2 regions of the Paenarthrobacter sp. YJN-D genome follow, and region 2 is predicted to be linked to the other one. Evidence: predicted binding sites of a transcription regulator. Region 2 holds the regulator's gene; the other holds the start of a gene.
What was found. The regulator LexA, encoded in region 2, represses DNA repair genes until DNA is damaged. The targets are predictions, from matches to a motif close to TCGAACANNTGTTCGA.
Positions count from the first base shown of each region.

Region 1: the regulator LexA is predicted to act here: its motif matches at 2,338-2,353, upstream of HMI60_RS19430 (shikimate dehydrogenase).

Region 1 covers NZ_CP053549.1:4,173,574-4,177,989, forward strand. Annotated here, with positions in the region: gene HMI60_RS19425 (bifunctional sugar phosphate isomerase/epimerase/4-hydroxyphenylpyruvate dioxygenase family protein) at 1-1,326, opposite strand, end outside; gene HMI60_RS19430 (shikimate dehydrogenase) at 1,326-2,243, opposite strand; gene HMI60_RS19435 (IclR family transcriptional regulator) at 2,469-3,239, opposite strand; gene HMI60_RS19440 (MFS transporter) at 3,445-4,416, shown strand, end outside.
Region 2 covers NZ_CP053549.1:2,527,260-2,531,675, reverse strand. Annotated here, with positions in the region: gene HMI60_RS11780 (histidinol-phosphate transaminase) at 1-1,075, opposite strand, end outside; gene HMI60_RS11775 (LysM peptidoglycan-binding domain-containing protein) at 1,155-1,514, opposite strand; gene lexA (transcriptional repressor LexA) at 1,862-2,605, shown strand; gene HMI60_RS11765 (ATP-dependent DNA helicase) at 2,645-4,416, opposite strand, start outside.

The sequences.
Region 1 (4,416 bases), 1.6 Mb from region 2:
GACCGCGTTCTGCCCGCTGGGAACGTGTTCCAAGCCTTCGCCGAACTCGTGCGTCCAGGCTGCGGTTCCGTCAGGGCTGCCTTGGCACAGGAAGATCTCGGTGGAGTCCGGGGCGGAGATGCCTTGGAAGACTTCCTCGTCGGCCTGGACCTTGCGCGCCACTACGGGCGCCTTGAGTTGCTGGGCGCGGGCGGAGGCAATCACTGGAGAGTCGACGTCGAACCCCAGGGCTGCGATGGCCGGTTCCGAGTGCGAGGCCGCTTGCTCGTTGATGATGACGCGTGCCTGGCCCATGGTCCAGAGCTGGACGTCCTTGGTGCGGTGGCGTCCCTCGAATCCGAAGCCGAGCTGCCCCAGGAGCTTCTCGAGCTGCGCGGTGTCGTCGGCTTTGACCTCGGCGAAGTTGAAGCCGGCTGGTTCGTTGACCTTGGGCAGCGTGGCAAGTTCCATGGGATAACGACGGCGGGAGGCGGCTGCTGCTTCCGTTCCGGCTTCCGCGGAGGTGCCGGCCAGCCACTTTGCGCTCTGTTCTTCCAGCCAGATGAGTGAGCGCATGGCATCCACTGCGGTCCGTTCCACGTCCGACTGGCGGAAGACGTCATTGAAGACCTCAAGCGATACCGGCCCGGTGTAGCCCGCACGGACGACGTGGCCCATGAACTTGGCGAGCTCGAACTGTCCCTCCCCGGGGAAGACCCGGTAGTGGCGGCTCCAGGAGAGCACGTCCATGGAGAGCTTGGGGGCGTCGGCAACCTGCACGAAGAAGATCTTCTCCGCGTTGATGTCCTCGATCGGGGCGGTGTCCCAGTCGCGGGAAAGGATGTGGAAGGAGTCCAGGCAGGTGCCGAGGTTCGGATGGTCCACCATTTCCACCAGGCGGTAGGCGTGCTCGTAGTCGTTGACGTACTTGCCCCAGGCCAAGGCCTCGTAGGCAACCTTGACCCCGTGGTCTCCTGCCAGTCCGGCGAGCGCTGCCAGCTGTTCGGCCCGCAGCTGGTCGTCATCGATGGTGGCCGTGGCCACGTTGGAGCAGACCAGGATGGTGTCCATGCCCAGGCGCGACATGAGCTTGAACTTGGCCTCGGCCCGCTTGAGGTTGGCCTTCAGCAGGTCCGGAGTGACGCCGTCGAAATCCCGGAACGGCTGGTAGAGATCCAGGCCCAGGCCGAGGTCGGCGGCCATCTTCCGGATGTCCTCGGGACTCAGCGGGGACGTGACGAGGTCCTGCTCGAAGATCTCGATGCCGTCGAAGCCCGCGATGGCGCAGGCCTGCATCTTTTCCTTCAAGGTGCCCGACAGGCAGACAGTGGCGATTCCGGTGCGCATCAGTGGGCCGCCTTTGCGAGGGTGCCGGCGGAGAGCGCGGTTGCGGCGTCTTCCAGGGCGATCAGCTCCAGGAAGTGCTCCCGCATGCGGTTGCGGTCGGCGTCCCGTCCGGTGAAGAGTTTGAAGGCGTCGGCCGCCTGACCGACTGCCATGCGGCCGCCGTCGAGGACTTTGCAGCCCTTGGCCCGTGCTTCGCGGACCAGTTGCGTTTCGATGGGGCGGTAGACGATGTCCGCCACCCAGTGCCGCGGCTCCACGAGTCCCAGGTCCAGCGGCAGTCCGGGGTGGGCGGCCATGCCGATCGGGGTGCAGTGCACCAGGCCGTCGGCGAGGGGCATGATCTGCGGGAGTTCGTCCGTGCTGCGCGGGGTGACGGTGGCCGTCGGGAAAAGTCCGCTGAGTTCGTCGGCACGTTCCGCGGCCCGGGCAGGATCCACGTCCACCAGGTCCAGGGTGGTGACGCCGGCCTTGAGGAGCGCGTAGGCGACGGCAGAACCGGCCCCGCCGGCGCCAAGCTGGACGACGCGGCCCAAGGTGGCGTCCGGAAGTCCATCCCTCAAGGCCGAACCAAAGCCGGAGAAGTCCGTGTTGTGTCCGATGAACCGGCCGTCCTGGATCAGGACCGTATTGACGGCACCCAGGCGCGCGGCGTCGTCGGAAATTTCATCAAGGTGCCCAAGCACCAACTGCTTGCACGGGTGCGTGATGTTGAGGCCGTTGAAGCCCATGCGGGCGGCTGCGGTGAGGAGGTCCCCGACGGCGGCGGCCGGCAAGGCCAGCTCCAGCAGGTCGATGGGGCGGTACAGCAAGCGAAGGCCCTGCACATCGGCTTCGCGTTCATGCATGGGCGGCGTGAGCGAGGGCATGACCCCTTCGCCAACGAGGCCCACCAGAACGGACTCGGCTCGGTTGCTCATCCTAAAGCTCCTTTGACTTCAGCACCGCGGCCATTGACGTTTTCTGGGGCGTCGACGGCCGGGTGTTATCCAGATTACTACAAGTGTTCATATTCCGCACGCTTGTTCTTATCGCGAACAAATGACGTGCCAGATGCGTTGCGTCGGGCTGATTTTTCCGTTGCGGGGCCTGCTTTGCGCGCCAAGAGTCGCGTTTAGCGCGCAAAACGGGCCTCGCAACGAAGCTCAGCGCTGCGGCAGGCGGGCCGCGAGTTCAGCCGCAGCCTCCTGCAGGGTGGGCACATGGGCGATGAGTTCCTCCATGCTGAGTCGGAAAACCGGAACGGCAGTGGCCAGCGAAGCGAACGCGTGGCCCTGGGAGTTGAGGACCGGGACAGCGACGGCACGCATGCCGATCTCGTTTTCCTCGTCCATCACGGCGTAGCCCTGGCGGCGCACCTGCTCAATTTCCGCCCTAAAGGCATCCCGATCAGTAATGGAATGCTCAGTGAGCGGGTCCAGGGGAAGTTCCTCGATCAGGCGTTTTCGCTCGGGCTCATCCTCGAACGCGACCAGGGCCTTGCCCACCGACGTCGTGTGCAACGCTCCCAGATGTCCGGGGTCGCTGGTGACGCGGAACGTCTTGGGCCCGTCCACCTTGTTGACCGTGAGGTGGTGGTCGCCGTCGCGGACCGAGAGGATGGTGGCCTCATGCGTACTGTCAGTGACCCGCTGCAGGACCGGCAGCGCTGTGGCAGCGAAGCCGTGGTGGTTGGAGACGCGTTGCCCGAGCTGGAAGACGCGCAGGCCCAGGTGGTAGCGGCGGCCATCGGGTTCGTAGTCAACGAATCCGTCGCGGGTCAACGAGCCCAGCAGCCGGTAGGTGGTACTGAAAGGCAGTCCGGCGCTTCTGGCCAGATCCGCCGCACTTGCACCCTTCGGCTCGTTTCCCAGCAGGACCAGCAGGCCCAGGGCTTTGCCGACCATGTCGGTCTTTGTGTCTTCTTTCACACTCATAACCCGATGCTCTCACATAGTGAGAGCTATTTCTAGATGGTGATTACACCTCTTGACAAGTGACCATACTCACAGGGATCATTGCTGTATTACGCAAGTAGCTCTCACCATGTGGTTACTAGCTAAGGGATTGACCGGCCGCACCTCGCTTGGGTCTCCCGCTGTAGCTCTATTCGCGACATCGTCGTCACAGAAGGAACACCCAATGAGCCAAACAATGCCGTCAGCGACGCCAGGCATCACCGAAACCACCGGGACTCCCAAGAAGGCTGCCCTCGCCAGCTTCCTGGGCAGCGCCGTGGAGTACTACGACTTCTTCATCTTCGGATCTGCCGCGGCCTTGATTTTCCCGCACGTCTTCTTCCCGGACGCAGACACCAATGCGGCCGTCATGTCCTTTGCCACGTTCGGCTTCGCCTACCTTGCACGGCCCATCGGCGCTGCGTTCCTGGGTCACTTCGGCGACCGGATCGGCCGGCAGAAGGTCCTCATGTTCACCCTGGTGCTCATGGGCGCCTCGACCTTCGTGATCGGCTGCCTCCCCGACTTCAAAACCATCGGCTGGGGTGCCCCGATCCTCCTGGTACTTGCCCGGCTCTGCCAGGGTTTGTCGGCAGCGGGCGAGCAGGCCGGCGCGTCATCCATGACCTTGGAGCACGCCCCGGACAACCGCCGCTCCTTCTTCACCTCATGGACCTTGACGGGAACGCAGGGCGGCCAGATCCTGGCAGCGCTCGTGTTCATTCCCGTGGTGGCACTGCCGGATGACATCAAGTACGGCATCGGCTGGCGTATTCCGTTCTGGCTCAGCGCAGTAGTGGTGCTGGTTGCCTTCTTCATCCGCCGCACCCTGCACGAGCCACCCGCATTCGCTGAGGCACAGAAGAACAACCAGATTGCCAAGCTCCCCATCGCCGACCTCCTCAAGCACCACTGGCAGGACGTCCTCCGCGTGATCTGCTGCGCGTTCATTGCCGCAGTCAGCACGGTCTTCGGCACCCTGGCCATCAAGTACGCCCAGGACGTTGCGCATGTGAACAGCACCATCACCCTATGGCTGGTGGTTGTGGCCAACCTCGTGGCTCTGGGAACCCAGCCGCTCTTCGGCACGCTGGCAGACCGCATCGGCCGCAAGCCCGTGTTCATCTACGGAGCAGTGGCCAGCGCCATCATGACG
Region 2 (4,416 bases):
CATCAAGGAATGCGGTGGTTTCCGGTTCGGTCCCGGCGGTAACCCGCAAGTGACCCGGAATGCCGACATCACGTATGAGCACGCCTGCGTCGAGCAGCCCTTGCCAGATCTCGTGCGGGTTCTCGAGTCCACCGAAGAAGACGTAGTTCGAGTCCGACGCCGCGGGCTTGAGTCCCATGCGGAGAAGTTCGGTAACGATCCGATCGCGCTGGACCTTGATGTCCTCAACGTCGGCCATCAGGGCCTCGCGGTGAGTCAATGCTGCGAGGGCGGTGGCCTGCGTGATGGCAGACAAGTGGTACGGCAGGCGGACCAACCTGATGGCGTCCGTAACTTCAGGGGCCGCCGCCATGTAGCCGAGCCGGGCACCTGCCAGGGCAAATGCCTTGCTCATGGTGCGCGAAACGATCAGGCGCTCACGGCCGGGCAGGAGCGTCAACGCGCTCGGAGTGTTGTCGTGGGCGAACTCGTGGTAGGCCTCGTCCACGATCACGATGGCCTGGCTTGCTTCACCGGCTTCATACACGGCCTCCACCACATCCAGGCCCAGGCCCGTCCCTGTGGGGTTGTTCGGTGAGCACAGGAAAACGATGTTGGCTCCGGTTTCGCGCACCTGCGCAGCCGCCGACCGGGCATCCAGCCCGTAGTCATCGGCGCGGACTCCCCGGATGTATTCGGTATCCGTTCCGCTGGCCAGCAACGGGTACATGGAATACGTGGGCGGGAAGCCAAGGGCCTTGCGTCCCGGGCCGCCAAACGCCTGCAGGATCTGTTGCAGGACCTCGTTGGACCCGTTGGCGGCCCAGATGTTGTCTGCTGAAAGGCCGTGGCCAAGATACTCGGCGAGGGCCTCACGAAGATCGGTGAACTCGCGGTCAGGATAGCGGTTCAGTCCTGTGGCGGCTGCTGCCACGGCCTCAGTAATCGCCGCCTGAACATCGGCGGGGACGCCATGGGTGTTTTCGTTAACGTTGAGCAAAACGGGGACATCAAGCTGCGGTGCGCCGTAGGGGCTCAGTCCACGCAGGTTGGTCCGGAGGGGTAGTCGGTCAAGTCGCTCAAGCTGCTCACTCACTGGAACAGTTTAAGGGGCTGGCGGGACTGCGGAGTAACCATGACGTCGCGGCGCGGGATCCGGCCACCGGCTAACAGCCTTAGTGGGCCGGGACGAACAGCTGCTGCCCCGGAAGGATGCGCCCGCCGCGGAGGTCGTTCAACTGGATGATTTCAGCAATGACATCACGCGGGTCCCGCTCCGGAGCCGCCGCGCCGGCAATGCCCCACAGGGACTGACCGGGCTGGACTGTCACAGAGACTGCAACCGGCGGCTGCAGCTCGGCCTGGGAATCGGAAGCCTTGGCAGGGGAAGTGATGAACCCGGCAAGGCTGAGCAGAACAGCCGCCAGCAGCATGGCCGGGATGAAGAAGAACACCACCCGGCCACGGCGGGTCAGGCGCAGGCGGGCGGGGGCCTGCGTGGTGCGGAAATCAGCGAACGAAGTTATTGCGGACATGAGCTGAGCCCTTCTGAGCTATTGCCTTGCTCCGGAGCTTCCGGAGCAAGGCTGCCAATTCTTTGTGTGCTCCTCCCGACTGCGGCCGGTATTCGAACAGTTCGTTCGAACATCCAGTTTCAGCGCGAGGTTTATAGAACACATGTTCGAACCTTGCTATGACATTTTTAGCACTTATCAACGAACGGTGTCGAGACTCGCTAGAACAAATGTTTGATAAACGCCTGTGCCTGCCCTACGTTTGAGTGAAGGAACAGCACTGTTTCAGTGGAACAGGAGGGTCTGACATTTTTTCAGTCCCTGCATCCCCGGTTCGTTTCGGGGCGGAACGAAAGGCATTGGCGAACATGGCAGCGAAAGCCACAGGCGGCGGGGTACCCCTGCGGAGCCAACAGCCTCCCAAGACTCCCAAGAGCCTGACCGTGCGCCAGAAAAAGATCCTGGAAACCATCCAGCGGTCAGTCAACGACAACGGCTATCCGCCCAGCATGCGCGAAATCGGGGACACCGTTGGACTGGCCAGCCTTTCCAGCGTTACCCACCAGTTGTCCCAGCTGGAAAAACTCGGCTACCTTCGCCGGGACCCCAAGCGTCCCCGCGCAATGGAAGTACTGATGCCCTTGACCCTGGACGGCGGCCCCATCCCGGGCGTGGAGGCACCGGCAACGCTTCGGAGCACCGGCGGCCTGGCTGTGACAGAACTCACCAGCGCAAGCGACACCGCCATGGTTCCGCTGGTTGGCCGCATCGCGGCAGGCGGACCCATCCTGGCCGACCAGACAGTTGAGGACGTGCTCCCCCTGCCCCGGCAACTGGTGGGACACGGTGAGCTCTTCATGTTGAAAGTCGCTGGCGACTCCATGATTGATGCCGCGATCTGCGACGGCGACTGGGTCGTTGTCCGCCGCCAGAACGACGCCATCAACGGCGACATCGTGGCCGCTTTGCTGGACGACGAAGCCACTGTAAAGACGTTCCGACAGCGCGATGGCCATACCTGGCTGCTGCCCCAAAACACCCAGTACGAACCCATTCTCGGCGACCAGGCAACCATCATGGGCAAGGTCGTTTCGGTACTGAGGTCCCTCTAGCTTTTTCCGACCCGTAAGGGGCCCGGAGCTGACTGTCCTCTACGCCTTCTTGGCGGATCCCAAGCGCTCCAGGACACCACGAACCACGGTGCGGTCAGTGGTCGCCCAGAACGGCGGCAGGGCGGCCCGCAGGAACCCGCCGTAACGTTCCGTCGAGAGGCGTGAATCAAGGACTGCCACTACGCCCTTGTCACCGGTGGAACGGATCAGGCGCCCTGCACCCTGCGCGAGCCGGATGGCTGCGTGGGTGGCGGAAACAGCCATGAACCCGTTCCCTCCGGACTGTGCCACGGCACGGGAACGGGCGGTCATCAGGGGATCGTCAGGACGCGGGAAGGGAATCCGGTCAATAACCACCAGACGGCATGAGCCGCCGGGTACGTCCACCCCTTGCCACAGCGACATGGTTCCGAAGAGGCAAGTATCCGGCTCGTCGGCAAATTGCTTCACCAACGCAGCCATGGTCGATTCGCCTTGACAGAGGATATCCACGTCCAGGCGCAGCCGCATGGCGTCCGCAGCTTCCTCGGCGGCCCGCCGTGAGGAGAAGAGACACAGTGCTCCCCCGCCGGATGCCCGGATGAGGTCTTCCAATTCGTCCAAGGCCTCCGGTGACGTGCCCCGACCGGGTTTCGGAAGGTGCTTCGCCACGTACAGCACCCCCTGTTTGGGGTAATCAAAAGGAGATCCGACGTCGATTCCTGTCCAGCTGGGCGCGCCGTCGCCAATCAGGCCGAGGCCTCCGGCCGCGGGTTCAAAAGCCGAGCCGATGGCCAGCGTGGCCGAGGTCAGCACCACCGTGTGTCCGGCGAACAATCCCTCGCGCAACCTGCCTGCCACGCTCAGCGGCGCGATGTTGATGAGCGCAGGCGCGGTCTCGTCAGGTTGGGAGTATCCCTGCTGGGGATCAAAAGTGCTGTTACGGGAGAACCACACTACTTCGCGGTTCTCCTTGGCAGCGAGCATCCGTTCGCACAGCTCAAGGATGAGCATCAGCCGCGAACGTGCCAGCTGCCGTCCGCCGTCCGCGGCACTGGAGGAATCCGTCTTCGAATCGGACAGGGCCGCCCGTGTGGCGTCGCGCAGCTGGTCCAGGCAATCGAGTTGTTCGTCGTTGAGTCCGCTGGGAAGGAGCCCGTTGGGTACTCCCGCAATAGCCATGTCCAGCCTATCCGCGGCCGCATTCAGGGCGTCAACGGTGATGGCTGTGTGCTTGCGGGCGCTTGATGCCGCGGCGTGCACCATGGCTACAGAGAGTTGCCCTGACACTGCCCCTGTGACCCGGTCCTGAAGCTCGTGGGCCTCGTCCACCACCACGACGTCGTACTCGGGCAGCACCGCCAAGCCTTCGAACGCGCTGACGGCCAACATGGCGTGGTTGGTGACCACGACGTCGGCTTCGGCTGCCCGGGCGCGTGCCAGCTCGCTGAAGCACTCCTCGGCAACCGGACATTTCTGGGCCCCAAGGCACTCCATGGACGTCACGGAGACCTGCCGCCAGGCACGGTCCGTGACCCCTGGCATGAGCTCGTCCCGGTCGCCGGTGGCCGTCGTTTCGGCCCACTCCCGGAGCCGGACAACCTCCTTGCCCAGCTGGGACGACGGGCCACCGACCGACGCCGCGAAGTGCGGCACGCTCGTGTCCTCACCGAGGGAGAAAAGTTGTCCTTCGGAGGGCTCCTCACTCGGGAAGCCGCCCTCGAGCTTTTGCAGGCAGACGTAGTTTGCCCTGCCCTTCACGAGCGCGACATTGACCGGACGGTCCAGGGCAGGATTGATGGTCTCCAGCAAACGCGGAAGATCCCTGCCTA